2 regions of the Halomonas sp. FeN2 genome follow, and region 1 is predicted to be linked to the other one. Evidence: riboswitches for the same ligand, from Rfam matches in the RefSeq annotation. Region 1 holds a riboswitch; the other holds the start of a gene.
The links. Region 1 has a riboswitch for thiamine pyrophosphate ahead of thiM (hydroxyethylthiazole kinase). Riboswitches for the same ligand answer to the same signal wherever they lie in the genome.

Region 1 (8,069 bases):
GCCAATCAAGAGGCGGGGATTCCGGTCACCGATCAGACGCTGTTCGAACTCGGCTCTATCAGCAAGATTTTCACGGCTGCACTCGCTGGCTATGCCCAGGCTACCGGCGCACTCTCGCTTTCCGACCCGGCCAGTCGCTACCTGCCGGAACTCAAAGACAGCGCCTTCGATGAGATCACGCTGCTGGAATTGGGCACCTACACGGCGGGCGAGCTGCCACTGCAGTTTCCCGACGCAGTACAAAGTGAAGAGGCGATGATCGACTACTACCGCCAGTGGCAGCCTGAATCCACCCCTGGCAGCCACCGGCTCTACTCCAACCCAAGCCTGGGCCTGTTCGGTTATCTTGCCGCACAAAGCCTTGGTCAGCCCTTCGAGATGGCTATGGAGGAGGTGCTGTTCGCACCGCTAGGGCTTGAGCATAGCTACTTTCAGGTGCCGGAGGCGCAGCAGGCGAACTATGCCTATGGTTACTCTAAAGAGGATGAGCCCATCCGGGTGAACCCAGGCATGCTGGATGCCCAGGCCTACGGATTGAAATCGACTGCCGCGGACGTGCTCACGCTGGTGGAAGCCAATATGAGTGGTGCTGAGCTTAATGAGCCACTAAGCCAAGCCTTGGCCGCTACGCGCACGGGTTACTTTGAGATCGGCAATATGACCCAAGGCCTGGGCTGGGAAAGCTATGCCTACCCGGTGGCGCTCGATCAGTTGCTGGCAGGCAACTCGCTTGAGATGATTTTGCAGCCCAACCCTGTCAACCGCTTAACCCCACCGCTAGCCCCCAGGCAGGAAGCGCTCTATAACAAGACGGGCGCTACCAACGGCTTTGGTGACTACGTGGCCTTTGTACCCAGCGAGCAAATCGGCATTGTGCTGTTGGCTAACCGCAACTACCCCAATCAGGCGCGCATCGAAGCGGCACACCATATTCTTTCTGCGCTGACTGAAGCGCCTTAAGCAAGCAGCCAGACAACCCGATGCCACCTTCGTGAACTGCGCCCCAATCGTTGGACATCCATCCAACGATTGGGGTGTTTTTTATGGCGATATAACGGAGATCAAACAACCGAAAGTTGCATTTTTTGCTGTCGATAAGGAGACTAGCAACCTCCCCCGTCACTTACCTTCACTGCGAAGAGCCCTTTCCCATGCGTCTAAACGCCGATTTTAGCCACTTTGCCTGTGTTACCCCGGAAGAGTATCAGTGGGTCGACTCCCCCAGCGCGGGGGTAGAGCGCATGATGTTTGACCGGATTGGTGATGAAGTTGCTCGCGCTACTAGCCTTGTGCGCTATGCCCCCAATACGCAGTTTGAGCGGCATACCCACGGCGGCGGCGAAGAAATTCTGGTTCTGGAAGGCGTGTTTGCCGATGAGCATGGGCGCTATGCGGCGGGCAGCTACCTGAGAAACCCCATTGGCACCGGCCATACCCCGCAGATTGGCGAGGAAGGCGCGCTGATCTTTGTCAAACTGCACCAGTTTGACCCCAACGACACGCTACAGCTGGCGGTGCCTGCTCACCGGCTGCCCTGGCAGCCAGACCGGCGCCCGCGCATTGCCTATAAAATGCTGCACACCTACAAGCAGGAGCGCACCAGCCTGGAGCGCTGGTCGGCGGGCACCTCCATTACCTACCCTACGCTGCGGGGTGGTCTGGAGTTTTTGATACTGGAAGGTACGCTAAGCGATAGCGAACAGAGTTACACCGCAGGCACCTGGTGCCGCTACCCCAGCGGCGCGGCACCGGCACTCACCGCCGGTGATGATGGCGTTATGATGTACCTCAAACGCGGCCACCTGCCCGCAGCTTAGGCGCGCGATAGGCCCAGGAATGGCAGTAGCGTAAGGGCGGCAATAAGCCCCACGGCGAGCAGCACTAGCACGACCTGCAGCGGATGAGCGGCCAAGCGACGCCACAGCGTCTCGGCGTCACCCCGCTCAACCGCCGCCTGGTGCTCGCGCTGGGCGCGCTCAAGACGCTCTGCCTGATAGGCCTCTAACGCCGCGATGGCTGCGTCGTGCTGATGCGGGTTACGCAGCCAAATAGCATCGACCCCCAGGCGGAAAAAGCCCGCCTGGGTTTCGTAGGTATCAAAGCCATGGGCGGCCAGCAGATCACGCACCTCCATGGCCTCTTCGTCGGTCACATGGCGCAGCCGGAACAGTAGTTCAGCCATTGGTGTGCCTCAAGAGTCGCTCTTCCCCACCATTAGGTCTGCCTGAATCACTTCGATCCAGTAACCGTCCGGGTCTTTAACGAAGATAACATCTTTCATCTTGCCCTGATCGGCGCGTTTCACGAAGGTGACGTCGTGCTCGTCGAACCACGCCTGGGCCGCTGCCAAATCCGGCACATTAAAGCAGATATGCCCAAAACCCTGGGGTTCGGCGTTGCCATCGTGATAGGCGAAATCTTCCTGGTTTTCAGTTCCCCAGTTGTGGGTCAGCTCCAGCAGTCCTTTCTGGCTAAACGTCCAGGCGGTACGCGCTTGCGCATCTTCCGGCACGCTGTCGCTGGGCTCCAGGTTGGCCAGGAAGTAGAGCGAAAACTGCATCTCTTCGAAATCCAACCGCCGCATCACCTGCATACCAAACACTTTTGAGTAGAACGCCAGCGCCTGCTCAGGGTCTTTCACCCGCAGCATGGTGTGGTTTAAACGAAACCCTTGGGTTTGGGGTGGTGTGGCCACGACGCCGGGATGCTGCTCGCCTTGAAAACTCATTTTGCTCTCCTGTCGCTAATGCTGGTCATTGAATCCATTGAGCCTCACTTACCGCTTACCATGGGGGCTTTAGGGCCATAATACCAGCCCTTACAAGCATGTAGGATTCACCAACGCAGCGCGGTATCAAGGCAACAATAAGCGCACTGGCAATACTAAACAAAAACCCTACACTTATTATTCATAAGCTTTACAAAAGCAGTTCCCGCAACATGAGCGATGCCCCACCTTTGAGGCGTCCACCAGGAGTTTTCCATGAGTGCGATCGATATGACGCTAGGTGACCACCTGACCCTGAAACAGCTTTCCAATGCGCTTCACAACGGTTTTTCGCCGATTGTTGAAGTCGAGTCGATGGATGGAATTTACAAAGTGCGCTTTCACCACGCTAACGGCGTGTCTGACCTGAGTGACAGCAAAGGCCACGTCAGTACTTTTCTGGGCACCGGTGAAATCCGCGACACCCTGGGCCAACTGGGCCTGACCCACGGCGTGCTGACTTTCGCCGACCAGTGCGGTGACGAGATGATTGGGGTAGAGGGTAAAGCGATGACACCTGATGAAATGCTTACCTACGGTACACGTATTTCGTTTCGTTAGATTGCCATCGTCCGCATCCGGGGCTTTACAGGGCTACTTCAGGCAAGGATAGTAATCCCTCGACAGGGGCGCCCTCCGTTACGGGTGGGCTGAGAAGCACCCTTTGAACCTGAACCGGATAACACCGGCGTAGGGAGTCGTGGTAACGCTTACCACCTCCTTGCCGGGAGGATGCTATGACCCTACGCTCGCTTGGCGATTACCTTGAGACGCTGCGCTCAGTCACCCCGCTGGTTCACTGTATGACCAACTATGTGGCCATGAACAGCACTGCCAACCTGCTGTTAGCCACCGGCGCCTCGCCCGCCATGCTGCATGCGCCTGAAGAGGTGGCAGAGTTCACGGCTATTTCCGCGGGGCTGTCGATTAATATCGGCACGATCTCTGCCCACTGGGCCGATGCGATGCTGACCGCCACAGCGACGGCCGAGCAGCATGCCATTCCCTGGGTGTTAGATCCCGTCGCCGTTGGCGCCACGCGCTATCGCCAAACGCTGTGCGCGAAGCTGCTGGCCGCTAAACCCAGCGTGATTCGTGGCAATGCGTCTGAAATTCTTGCCCTTAACGGCTTAGCCAGCCAAGGCCGCGGCGTTGACTCCACCGCCGCCACCGACCAAGCCGTGGACGCCGCGGTAGCGTTAGCGCAAAAACACGGCTGTATTGTTGCGATGACCGGCGAAAGTGATTGGGTAACGGACGGCGCACGGCACTACCGTATTAACGGTGGCCACCCTTTGATGCCCCGCGTAACAACCCTTGGCTGTGGGCTGAGCGCGCTAGTGGCAGGCTTTGTGGCTGCCAACCGCGACGCCCCACTAGGCGCAACGGCAGCCGCGATGGGCTGCTTTGCCGTGGCCGGTGAGCGGGCGGGTGCTAACGCCCAGGGGCCTGGTAGCTTTCAAGTGGCGCTGCTGGATGCGCTGTATCAACTCACCCCTGACGACCTCACTACTCATGCCCAGCTGGAGGCAATTCATGCCGCTTGATCTATCGCTCTATTTGGTCACCGATGCCGCGCTCTGCCGAGACCATGGCTTGGAACAAACGGTCGAGGCAGCGGTAAGAGGCGGTGTCACCATCGTGCAGTTGCGTGACAAGCATGCCAGCGATGAACAAATGATTGCCCAAGCCAAACGGCTAAAAGCACTTCTGGCGGGCACCGGTGTCCCGCTGATCATTAACGACCGCTTGCAGGTGGCACTGGAAAGCCAGGCCGATGGCCTGCATGTCGGCCAGAGCGACGCCGCCGTTCAGGAAGCGCGCCGTTTGTTAGGAGAACAGGCAATTATCGGCCTGTCGATCAATACCATCGCTCAGCTGCAAGCCACGCCGTTTGAGCTGCTTGATTATGTGGGGATTGGCCCGGTGTTTGCCACCGAGAGCAAACAGGATCACGCCCAGCCCATCGGCTTTGGTGGCTTGGCTGCGCTGGTCAAGGCGTGCCCACTGCCCAGCGTGGCCATTGGCGGGCTGAAAGCGGATCATGCGATTAGCGTACAGCGGGCAGGAGCAAACGGTTTAGCCGTAATATCGGCTATTTGTGGTCAGCCCGATCCTTACCAGGCAGCGCGCGCTTTTCAGGTTTTCCAAGCCGCTTCGGCGTCATGAATCAGTTAGAGCATATCGTCGCTTTTGTGCGGGTAGCCGAGCTGGGTAGCTATACCCGCGCTGCTGAAGCGCTGGATATTTCCCGCACTCGCGTATCCCGCCAGGTCATGGCACTGGAAGAGGCATTGGGTGCGCGACTGATACAACGCACCACGCGACGGCTCCATCTCACTGAGGCTGGGGAACGCTATCTAGTCCGAGCCCAAGGGATCCTGCAAGCGCTTGATGAGGCAGCCGCCGAGGTGGGTCAAGGAACCAGCGATGTGCGCGGGCGGCTGCGCGTGAATGGGCCGATGAGCTTTGGTACCCGCTACCTAGCGCCACTCGTCGCGCAATTTATGCACACTCACCCAGCGCTGGAAGTGCGCCTGGATTTGAACGACCGCCGTGTCGACCTGCTGGAAGAGGGTTACGACGTAGCGATCCGTATCGGCAGCCTGCCTGACTCCAGCCTGGTGGCGCGCCGCCTGACCCGTTGCCGCCTGCTGTTCTGTGCCTCGCCGGCGTATCTTGCCGCTCACGGTGAACCCAGCAGCGTTAACGCCCTTGCCGAGCACCGCTGCCTGCGCTACCGCAGCGGCCAACAGAGCGCTGACTGGAAGATTGCCACGCAGTCATTGACGGTCAATGGCCCACTGGAAAGCAATAACGGCGATGTACTCACCCACGCCGCGGAAGCGGGCCTGGGCATCGCTCAGCAACCCAGCTTTCTGGTCACAGAGAGTATCGCCAACGGGCGTTTAGTGCCCATCTTGACCAGTGAGCCAGCGGTGCTGCTCGATGTTCATGCGCTCTACCCCGCCCGGCGCTACCTGCCCGCCAAGGTTGAACACTTCATCGACCTGCTCACCGAAGCGTGGGGCGACCCGCCGGTTTGGGAGCAGCACATTGGATTGTCGCCCATTACGCAACAGTGATGTGCAAATTACGCTGATTATCTCACGCTCACTCGACGGTAAAGTAGCTTTATCAACCACTCGATGGAAGCTACTACGATGACAACACATACTCACTCTGCCCCCCCTCTACAGCCCTCTGTACAGCACTCTTTACAACCCCAGGCCATCTCACTACTGCGCGTCGCACTGGGTGTGATGGCTCTTGCCCACGGTTTGCTCAAGGTGTTTGTGTTTACCCTGCCGGGCACCGTCGGCTATTTTGAATCACTGGGTTTACCAGGGTTTCTGGCTTACTTGACCATTGCTGCCGAAGTAGGCGGTGGAGCCGCCCTGATTCTGGGTGTTTATACCCGCTGGGTGAGCCTGGCACTGGTGCCGGTACTGCTTGGCGCTGCGTGGGTGCATCTTGGCAACGGCTGGATGTTCTCAAATGCCGGCGGCGGTTGGGAATTTCCGGTGTTCTGGACGCTGGCGTTAATCGTGCAAGCGGGCCTGGGCAGCGGCCGCTGGGTGCTAAGTAACCGATTCGCCTAACACCTAAAACTATCGCCTAACCCTATCGCCTAACCCTATCGCCTAACCCTATTGCCAGCGCTTGCTTACCGCCAGCGTTGGCCATGCTGCTGAGGAGACTCACTCATGTTACCTAGCCTGTTTATTTCCCATGGTTCGCCCATGCTGGCCCTCAATAAAACCCCGGCTCATGCCTTTCTACGTGAACTGGGCAGGCAGCTTGCGCCCAAGGCGGTGGTAGTGGTCTCAGCGCACTGGGAGAGCCTGGCGCTTAAGGTCAGCACCAGCGCCAAACCAGAGACCATTCACGATTTTGGCGGCTTCCCACGGGCGCTTTTCGAGTGCCAGTATCCCGCCCCTGGCGAACCTGAACTGGCCGAACGACTGGCCGTGTTACTGGGCGCCGAGCGGGTAGAGCGCGGCCTGGATCACGGCGCCTGGGTGCCCCTTTCACTGATGTTTCCTGACGCCAATGTGCCGGTTGTCTCGCTGTCGCTTCCGGTGCGCTGGAGCAATGCGGAGCTGGCCACGCTGGGCGAGCGCCTGTCGGCTCTGCGGGAAGAGGGGATTTTGGTGATCGGCTCGGGCAGCCTGACCCATAACCTGTATGAAATCATGCCCCAGGAAAGCCCTGTGCCCGCCTGGGTAGATGAATTTGCCACTTGGGTAAGCGAGCGCCTTATCGCCAACGATCGTGAGGCGCTGCTTAGCTGGGAGCGCGCACCCAACGCGCTGAAGAACCACCCGACCCCTGAACACTTTCAGCCATTGCTGGTGGCCATGGGGGCAGGAGGCGACGCAAAACAGCTGCACCACAGCGTAGAGCACGGTGTGCTTGCGATGGACGTTTATGCGTTTAGCTGATCGCTACCCCTAACGATTCAGGTTGTGCTCCTCTGGAAGGCGCGAGATCACGCATTAACAGCGCAAACTCAAGCTGTTCAGGGCTAATGCTGACCTTGGGGAGGGGGATTCGAACGCGATGCCCCGAGCCAGGCGCTGCGTTTTGCGCTTCACCTCGTAAGTTCTCGATATGCTCAAGCACGAAGCGGTGATTGCCACCTGGCAACATAAGCTCCATGCCATCCCCCACTTCAAAGCGGTTTTTAACCTCGACTTCCAACGTGCCACGAGCCGGATCAAAACCCAGCACTGCGCCGACGAACTGCTGGTGAACGCCGATGGAATGCCCCTGCTCATAGCTTTGGAACTCGCCGTGCACATGGCGTTGATAGAAGCCTTCGGTGTAGCCTCTATTCGCCAGGTTCTCAAGTTCATCCATTAGCCGTTTGTTAAAGGGGCGCCCAGCGACGGCGTCATCAATGGCTTGCCGATAGACTTGCGCTGTACGCGCGACGTAGTAATGAGACTTGGTGCGCCCTTCTATCTTTAGCGATGCCACGCCCATTTGCGTCAGCCGAGCAACATGCTGCACCGCGCGCAGATCCTTGGAGTTCATGATGTAGGTGCCGTGCTCATCTTCATAAACAGGCATCAGCTTGCCAGGGCGGGAAGCGTCTTCAATCAGGGCCGAGAGCTCGTCTGGGCTGTCGACCGCAGCGCTACCACTGCCTTGGGCGGCTATTAAGTCGCCCGTGTCATCGTGGGTTGCCGCTATGGTGTTGTATTTCCAGCGACACGCGTTGGTGCAGGTGCCTTGGTTAGGGTCGCGATGATTGAAGTAACCCGACAGCAGGCAACGCCCTGAATAGGCGATACAT
Region 2 (8,069 bases), 1.8 Mb from region 1:
GGTTTGAAACCGATATCGACGTTGGACAAATTGGTATTAACGTGCCAATTCCAGTGCCGGTCGCTTACTTCAGTTTTACCGGATCAAGGGCTTCAAAGCTGGGCGATTTAGGGCCTAACGGTAAGCAAGCGATTGCGTTCTGGACACAAACCAAAACCGTGACAGCGCGTTGGTTTGAACCAGAAAATGTTTCCAGCGGTATCAATAGCACAATTTCACTGGGCTAAAGAACGCTTCCTGTATTAACGAAAATTGGCCCTGTATAAAAAACAGGGCCAATTGACGGAAGTGTACTGGCTGTTCTGGCTTAAAAATTATCGAATAAAGGCAGGCTTTCTTCGAGCAACTGCTCGATGGGGCCGAGCTGGCTTTCATGCAACACTAAAAGCGACTCCTCAAGCATGAAGTTGTCAGCGGATGGAACCAGTAGAGCGAACTCACCCTCTTCAAGGTGAAATTCGTGTATTTCACGCATCCCCAGCGGTGTCATGCACTGCGTGCAGCGGTAGGTGTCATCTTCGCCATAAATCAGTCGATGGTACATCTTAAACAGCGTATATAGGGCTAAACCGCCTTCAAATGCTGGCCATCTCGCTGGGGTATCGCGAATGTCGGTGGTTAAGTCTTGACCCTCGGCTTCAGCATCTGCAATCGCATCGTCAAGTGGGGCGGCAAGAATGGCGTTTTTGTCAGCAGGGAGCGGCGTGTTGTGCTTTGAGGCGTGTTCAAAATCCTGTACCGCGCGCTTGAAGTCAGGCACTCCGCCGAGGGAGTAGTCGACATGCTGTAGGTCTTCTGGCTCAAAGCCGCCGTTTTCCCAGCCATGGATAACACGGAGTGTCATTTGACCCCGTTTCATTGGGCGGGCAAGCAACATATGCAGCATGATACGAATGTGCAGCTGACGCTCATCGGTATCATTTTCGAACGCTCGATAGGGGTCAGCAAACAGCTCGTGCAGCCGACCAGGGGTATGTTCCTTGGCTTCGTTTTGGTTCATGGCAGTGTCCCTTTGAACGAACTGTTTATTAAGAGTAACGCGCGGTTTTTTATCACAGATCGATGCATCAGTATGGCGAGCAGGGCGGCTGATTAAAAGCGTCTTAATTTAGCTTTTTGTTAACATCAGCTAAACCGTTTTTACCAGATATTTAAATTTAACAATAAAGAGGTGAGTATGTCTGCATCATTAAGTCGTTTTAACGTGCCTGAAACACTGGATGATCTGCCGGAAGATATTCGCAGTACCATTTTAGCGGTTCAGGAGAAAGCGGGGTTTGTGCCCAATGTCTTTCTGATGTTAGCCCATCGCCCTGCTGAATTTCGTGCTTTTTTTGCCTATCACGATGCGCTCATGGAACGCGAGTCGGACACGCTCACCAAAGCCGAAAAAGAGATGATTGTGGTCGCTACCAGTGCGCGTAATCGCTGCTTATATTGTGTAGTCGCTCACGGTGCCCTGGTGCGCATATACAGTAAAAACCCGCTACTCGCTGACCAGGTGGCGATCAACCATCGGGTGGCGCCAATTAGCGAGCGCCACCGGGTAATGCTTGATTTTGCTATGCACTGCGCTATCGATGTGGGTGAAATGACCGATGAATGGCTCTCCCGCTTGCTGGAAGTTGGCTTTAGCCAAGAGGATTGCTGGGACATAGGCGCCATCGCGGCGTTTTTTGGCCTGTCGAATCGGTTGGTCACCCTGGCGGGCACGCCGCCCAACGAGGAGTTTTACCTGATGGGGCGAGTGCCCCGCTAAGAGGCCACCGTTCTACCTCAACTTTACTAAGCTGTGCTTTTGATTGAGAATAGTTCTTGAGATGGCACTTGGATAAGTACTGAAAAAAACGTACTTAGAAAAAGCGCTTAGAAAAAAACACCTACATTCACTGTCGCCAGGGGAGCCCTGCTCAAAAGGGCTGAGATGCGCGCTGCGCAGACCCTGGAACCTGATCCGGTTCGTACCGGCGGAGGAAGCGCGACATGCTTTACCTAACGTTAGCCGTGCTTGGCGCGGCGCTGTGCTGCTTTGCTTATTTAGGCCTCCGGGCTCGCTGGGTGAATGGCCCACTTGATGACTATGTCACCGCCCGTAACTCGCAAACGGCGTCTACCCTGGGGCTCTCCTTCCTTGCCTCCGGAATGGGCGCATGGATTCTCTTTGCTCCTCCTGAAATCGGCGCCTTTGTTGGCCCGCTGGCCCTGGCAGGCTATGCATTAGGCTCTGCGCTGCCGTTTATCGTTTTAGGGCTGTATGGGCCGAAGATTCGCCGGGCGCTGCCTGAGGGGCGCAGCATCGCCGAGTTTGCTGAAGCGTGCTATGGCCCTGGTGTAAGGCGCTGGGTAACGCTGGTATCTATAGCCTATATGGCCTGCTTTTTAGCCGCCGAGCTAACCGCCATTGGGGCAATCACTGCCTTACTTTCCGATGTGCCACCTGCACTGGTGATTATTGGTGTGGCGCTTACTACGCTGGTTTATACCGCAGCGGGAGGCCTGCGTGCCAGCCTTGCCACTGACCGTTGGCAGGCGTGGCTGTTGCTGGTACTGCTGTGTGTGGTCGGTGGCATGGCGCTATGGCGGCTTCCCACTATTCCCGGTGGAGCTGCGCTTCCGGCCATTCCCATCACCAATGCGCTCAGCGTAGCGTTAACGCTGGTGATAGCGGTAACCGCTGCGAACCTTTTCCACCAAGGCTATTGGCAGCGCGTTTGGGCCGCTCAAGACGATCAAAGTTTAGGCCGCGGGGCATGGTTAGGTGGTGCGATGACGGTCGTCGTCGTTATGGTGATTGGCGGTTTGGGGGTGTTGGCCGCGATGAGCGGTGTCTCTCTGGGGGAGCCGCCGATGCCATTTTTTGCCCTGCTAAGCGATGCTCCTGTTTGGCTGACGCTACCCGCCTTGGTATTAGCGGTGACTTTAGTCGCCTCCAGCGTTGATACGCTGCAAAACGGTATTGCCTCGCTGGTGGTCGCGCGCAGCGAGCACAAGGGCGTTTCACTGGTGGCTGCCCGCTGGGTAACGGTGGTGGTGATGATTCCGGTGGTATTGATTGCCTTACAGGGGCTGTCGGTACTCCGGCTATTTTTGATTGCCGACCTGCTGTGTGCCGCCATTGTGGTGCCTGTACTGCTAGGCTTGTGGCAACGAATGACGCCGCTTGCGGCCATTGCGGGCGGCCTCGCGGGGTTGCTGGGCGCCATTCTCCCTGGGTGGTTAAGCCAAGGAAGCTTGGTCGCCGGGGTGGTGGCCGCCAGTTTTCCGGGCAGTATTCCTACCTTGGGGCCATTCGTCGGCGCATTAGTCGCCTCAACGCTAATGAGTGTGCTGCTCGCGGGGTTAAATAGAAACAGGTGACTTTTAAGCAGTAAAGGGCTGATCGCGTTATGCTGTTGGAATAACAGCTACCTCATGGTTGATATGACAATGAGCTTCCCCATTGCACCTGACGAAGATGCTCGTTTAGCAGCCCTTTATGAGCTTGAACTTCTAGATACCCCCGATGAGCCTGCTTTTGACCGGGTCACCAGATTGGTGACCAAATTGCTAAGTGTGCCTATCTCGACGGTGACGCTGGTTGATGCTAAACGGCAGTGGTTTAAGTCAAGCATTGGCGTTGAGCCCCAGGAAACATCTCGCGATGTGGCTTTCTGTGCTTATACCATCATGTGCCCAGAGCCATTTATTGTTGAAGATGCCAGTCAAGATCCCCGTTTTGCTCAAAACCCGCTGGTGACTGGCCCCGAAGGCATTCGTTTTTATGTGGGGATTCCATTACGGTCTATGCAAGGCTTGGCACTAGGGTCACTCTGCGCGCTCGACACCAAACCACGCGTCGTTAGCGAGGATGAGCTAGCGGCTCTGCAGGACTTAGCGGCAATAGCGACAGAGGAAGTTCATTTGCGAGAGCGGCTGGTGCTGGAGAAGAAAAACGCCCAGGCATTTCAGCAGGCGCTGAATGAGCTACATCAAAGTATGGAACGCCAAATTGAGCGGCGTACCAATGAACTCAATTTGGTTATTGAGTCAGCTTATGACGCCTATATTAGCATTGATGCCGACGACGTTATTTTGGACTGGAACCGCGCAGCAGAAGTGATGTTTGGTTGGCCACGCAAAGAAACACTGGCAAGGACGATAACGCAGCTGATTTTTCCTGCCGGGCTGCCCCCCAGTAATAACCGTGCTGCTATCACCTCTACGGCACGGCGCCAGGATGGTACTGAGCTGCCTGTTGAAGTTCGTATTAAGACGCTAATGATTGATGGCCGCGAGCGGCGAAGCCTTTTTATCCACGATATTACCGAACGTCAGCAGCTTGAGCGACTGCGTGATCAGCAGGCTCGTGAAGATGCGCTTACCAAACTACCTAACCGAAGAGCCTTGGATGAGCGCTTACCTGAAGCCATGGCCCGTACTCGACGCTCCCAACAACCCCTAGCCGTTCTGTTTATGGATCTGGATGGTTTCAAGGCAATTAACGATACCCATGGGCATGCCATGGGCGATGAACTGTTGCGTGTGATTGCTAAAAGATTGGCGACAACGGTACGCGAAACCGACTATATCGCGCGCTGGGCCGGGGACGAGTTTGTCTTGCTATTGGAGGGCAGTGAGCCCACGACAATCGAGCCGCTGGCCAATAAACTAGTTCAGGTGGTGCAAGAGCCGCTGGTCTCTGGTAATGCCGCGTTACATGTCAGCGTTAGTATTGGGGTTGCCTTATATTTACCAGCCAGTGCCGAGACCTCCAATGAACTGTTAAAGCGCGCCGATGTGGCTATGTATGAAGCTAAACGTTCTGGAAAAGCCCAAGTACGTATCGCCCAGCCTTTGGATAGTGCTTGTTAAGACCGGTTAACATTCAAGGACGACCATGATTCGAACTATTATGACTACCCCAGAGGGTGAAACTCACGAGGGGGATGAACGCTTGTTAGCCATCTGGCAGACTACGCCTGACAGCCATATCTGGATCGACATGCAGGGGGAGTCCCAACAAAGCGAGCGGGCGATTTTAGAGGCGTTTGAGTTTCACCCGATGGCGATTCAAGATGCCCACAAAGAGCGTCACCCGCCGAAAATCGAAGAGTTTGACAACCACACGCTGATTATTTATCGCGGTATCTCATCCTTTGATGCTGAACTCAATTATTTGCCTCAGCAGGTCTGCTTTTTTGTCGGCGAACGTTTTTTAGTGACGCTTCACCCTGGCCAAGCGCTCTCAATTGAACGGCTATTCAACGAGCACGGTAAAGCTTTGCTGGCTCACTCGCCAGAGCACGTCGCGCTGAGGGTGATGTATATTTCAGCAGGCTTTTATATCGATAGCCTGCTTGAGTTCGAAACGGCGTTAAGTGATCTTGAAGACGAACTGCTGGAAAATGGTAATGATGTGTTAATGCGCAAGATTATCACTTACCGTTCCCGGCTGGTAAAAATGCGCCGCATTTTTAGTTACCACCAGGGGATCACCCAAGAACTCATCGCTTATGACTATGAGCATTTGCCGCGGGAAGAGAGTGAAACCCTCCACGCGATCAACGATGTAGCGGATCGCTTTGAACGTCTCTACACCTTGACCCAAATGTACTATGACATTTGCGGTGACTTAATCGATGGCTATATTTCTATTTCGTCTCACCAGCTAAATATCACCATGCGCGTCCTCACGGTGATTACCGCGATCTTTGTTCCTCTAACGTTTATCGCCGGGATTTACGGCATGAACTTCGAAAATATGCCCGAGCTGCGTTATCAGTACGGCTACTTTTTTGTCTGGGGAGCCATGTTGGGTATTGCGGGTGTCATGATTTGGCTATTTAAGCGCAAGCATTGGTTTTAAGGTCGGGTTTTTAAGAACGGGTTTTAGCCGCACCAGGGAACGACTCATCAGGAAACGAAAAGTTGACGTATGCATAGGTGGTCAGCGACTGAGTGTGGCATCCTCTCCAGCGACCAAGACTATAAGGCATAAAGCCGTCGACTAGCGTTTTCACTGGGAGTTGTTCCATGACGATTATGATTTTCGGGCTGCTGATTTTTTTAGGCAGCCACTCTGTACGCATCCTTGCTGAAAACTGGCGTCAGCAGCAGATTGCAAAACACGGCGAAACCACTTGGAAAGTCGCCTATTCGGCGGTATCCATCGTTGGCCTGGCCATTGCTATATACGGTTTTGGCCAGATGCGCCTCGATCCTATCTATATCTGGTACCCGCCAATGGGAATGCGCCATGCGGTGGCGCTGCTGATGGTGCCCGCCTTTATTATGCTGGTGGCGGCCTACATTCCGCATAACGCGATTAAGGCCAAGCTTGGCCATCCAATGATGCTGGCAGTCAAAATCTGGGCGTTTGCTCACCTGCTGGCCAACGGACGCTTGGGCGAGATTATCTTTTTTGCGGCCTTTCTTATCTGGGCTATCCTGGCATTTAAAACCGCCAAAAAGCGCGACCGTCTGATACCGCCTGCGCCCGTTAGCACTAATAAAATGGCCACCATTGCTACCGTACTCGTAGGCTTGGTAGCGTATGTGGTGTTTGCCTTTTACTTGCACGCAGTGCTGATTGGCGTACCTGTTTTTAGCTAATCGAGCGTTAGCCCAACTTAGGAGTCACTCCATGGCCGAGACGACACACACGGTGCCCAATACCATGGCTGCCATGCTATTGACCGGACATGGCGGTATCGAAAAGCTGGAATATCATCAGGATGTCGCCACGCCGCAGCCCAAAGCGGGCGAAGTGCTGGTGCAGGTGACCGCCACGGCGAAGAACAACACTGATCGCAAGGCGCGTGAAGGGCTGTACCCTACCAAGGATAAGGGCGATGTTACCTCCTTCGCCATGGGCGGTACGCCAACGTTAACCTTCCCGCGTATTCAAGGCGCCGATGTCGCTGGCCGCATAGTAGCGGTCGGCGATGGCGTTGACGCCGAGCGCATAGGTCAGCGAGGGCTGCTGGATTTTAATATTTACGCCGATGAGCGTCGTGATATTAATCTAACCCCGGATTACTACGGCCATGGGGCCGACGGCGGATTTGCTGAGTATATCGCCGTGCCTGCTGATCAGTTTTATCATGTGCCTAACCCAGAGCTGCATGACGCTGAACTGGCCTCAATGGGTATGTGTTCTTATCAAACCGCTTATCACATGATGACTGCCGCCAAGGTAAATGCCGGTGAGCGGGTGCTGGTCAGCGGTGCCAGCGGCGGTGTGGGCACTGCACTCATTCAGCTCTGCCGTATTGTTGGCGCTATCCCGTATGCCGTTAGCCAGTTGGACAAAGCCGAGGCGCTCAAAGCACTAGGCGCAGAAGCGGTCATTGATCGTGGCGACCTGCCGACGTTTGTTGACCGGGTGCTGGAAACCACTGGCGGCAAACCAATCGATGCGGTGATGGACTTGGTCGGGGGTGAGATGACCAACCTGTTTATCGACACTATGATTGTCGATATGCAGGGGCGAAAGAGCTACCCGCGCCTCTCTATTGCCGGGGCTAGCGGTGGCAACCTTAGCGAAATGATGTGGACCCGCGTGTACCTTTATCAAGTACAGATATTTGGTGTTTCCCACGGCACCCGTGAAGAGGCCGAACAGCTGGTGGCGTGGATTCGCAGCGGGGAATTAAAGCCGGTACTCCATGCGGCCTTTAAACTATCTGATCTGCATGCCGCCGAACGCTATTTTGTAAACCGGGGCAGCAATTATCTGGGCAAAATTGTGCTCGTTCCCGATGCTCAGTGGGCATCTCACGGTGCTCCGTTCGCCCTTGAAAATTCCTCTTCTGCTGTTCAGGAGCGCCCCTAGTGCATAACCTTCATACTATCCAGCTAATGGACACCCATGCCGGTGGTGATGTTAGCCGTATCGTTACAGGGGGTATTGATGTTCTGCCTGGCGCCACCGTTCGCGAGCAGATGGAGTATCTACGCGATGACGCCGATGGTTTGCGCCGCCTGCTACTCGAAGAGCCCTACGGCATTCCGGAAATGTCGGTCGACTTGTTAGTGCCGGCAACTCATCCTGAGGCGGTGGCGGGTTACATCATTATGGAAGTGATGGG

Region 2: it holds a riboswitch for thiamine pyrophosphate, as region 1 does, so the genes downstream of both, KF947_RS04560 (sodium:solute symporter) here and thiM (hydroxyethylthiazole kinase) in region 1, are expected to answer to the same signal.

The regions. Positions count from the first base shown of each region.
Region 1 covers NZ_CP074200.1:2,750,479-2,758,547, reverse strand. Annotated here, with positions in the region: gene ampC (class C beta-lactamase) at 1-960, shown strand, start outside; gene KF947_RS12740 (cupin domain-containing protein) at 1,152-1,817, shown strand; gene KF947_RS12735 (DUF6164 family protein) at 1,814-2,182, opposite strand; gene gloA (lactoylglutathione lyase) at 2,192-2,728, opposite strand; gene KF947_RS12725 (hypothetical protein) at 2,984-3,328, shown strand; TPP riboswitch at 3,383-3,481, shown strand; gene thiM (hydroxyethylthiazole kinase) at 3,505-4,314, shown strand; gene thiE (thiamine phosphate synthase) at 4,304-4,936, shown strand; gene KF947_RS12710 (LysR family transcriptional regulator) at 4,933-5,853, shown strand; gene KF947_RS12705 (DoxX family protein) at 5,932-6,369, shown strand; gene KF947_RS12700 (DODA-type extradiol aromatic ring-opening family dioxygenase) at 6,475-7,212, shown strand; gene yegQ (tRNA 5-hydroxyuridine modification protein YegQ) at 7,205-8,069, opposite strand, start outside.
Region 2 covers NZ_CP074200.1:955,147-963,215, reverse strand. Annotated here, with positions in the region: gene KF947_RS04575 (CoA-acylating methylmalonate-semialdehyde dehydrogenase) at 1-227, shown strand, start outside; gene KF947_RS04570 (hypothetical protein) at 308-1,000, opposite strand; gene KF947_RS04565 (peroxidase-related enzyme) at 1,178-1,759, shown strand; TPP riboswitch at 1,888-1,994, shown strand; gene KF947_RS04560 (sodium:solute symporter) at 1,984-3,357, shown strand; gene KF947_RS04555 (diguanylate cyclase domain-containing protein) at 3,412-4,851, shown strand; gene corA (magnesium/cobalt transporter CorA) at 4,877-5,845, shown strand; gene KF947_RS04545 (NnrU family protein) at 6,013-6,591, shown strand; gene KF947_RS04540 (zinc-binding dehydrogenase) at 6,623-7,813, shown strand; gene KF947_RS04535 (proline racemase family protein) at 7,813-8,069, shown strand, end outside.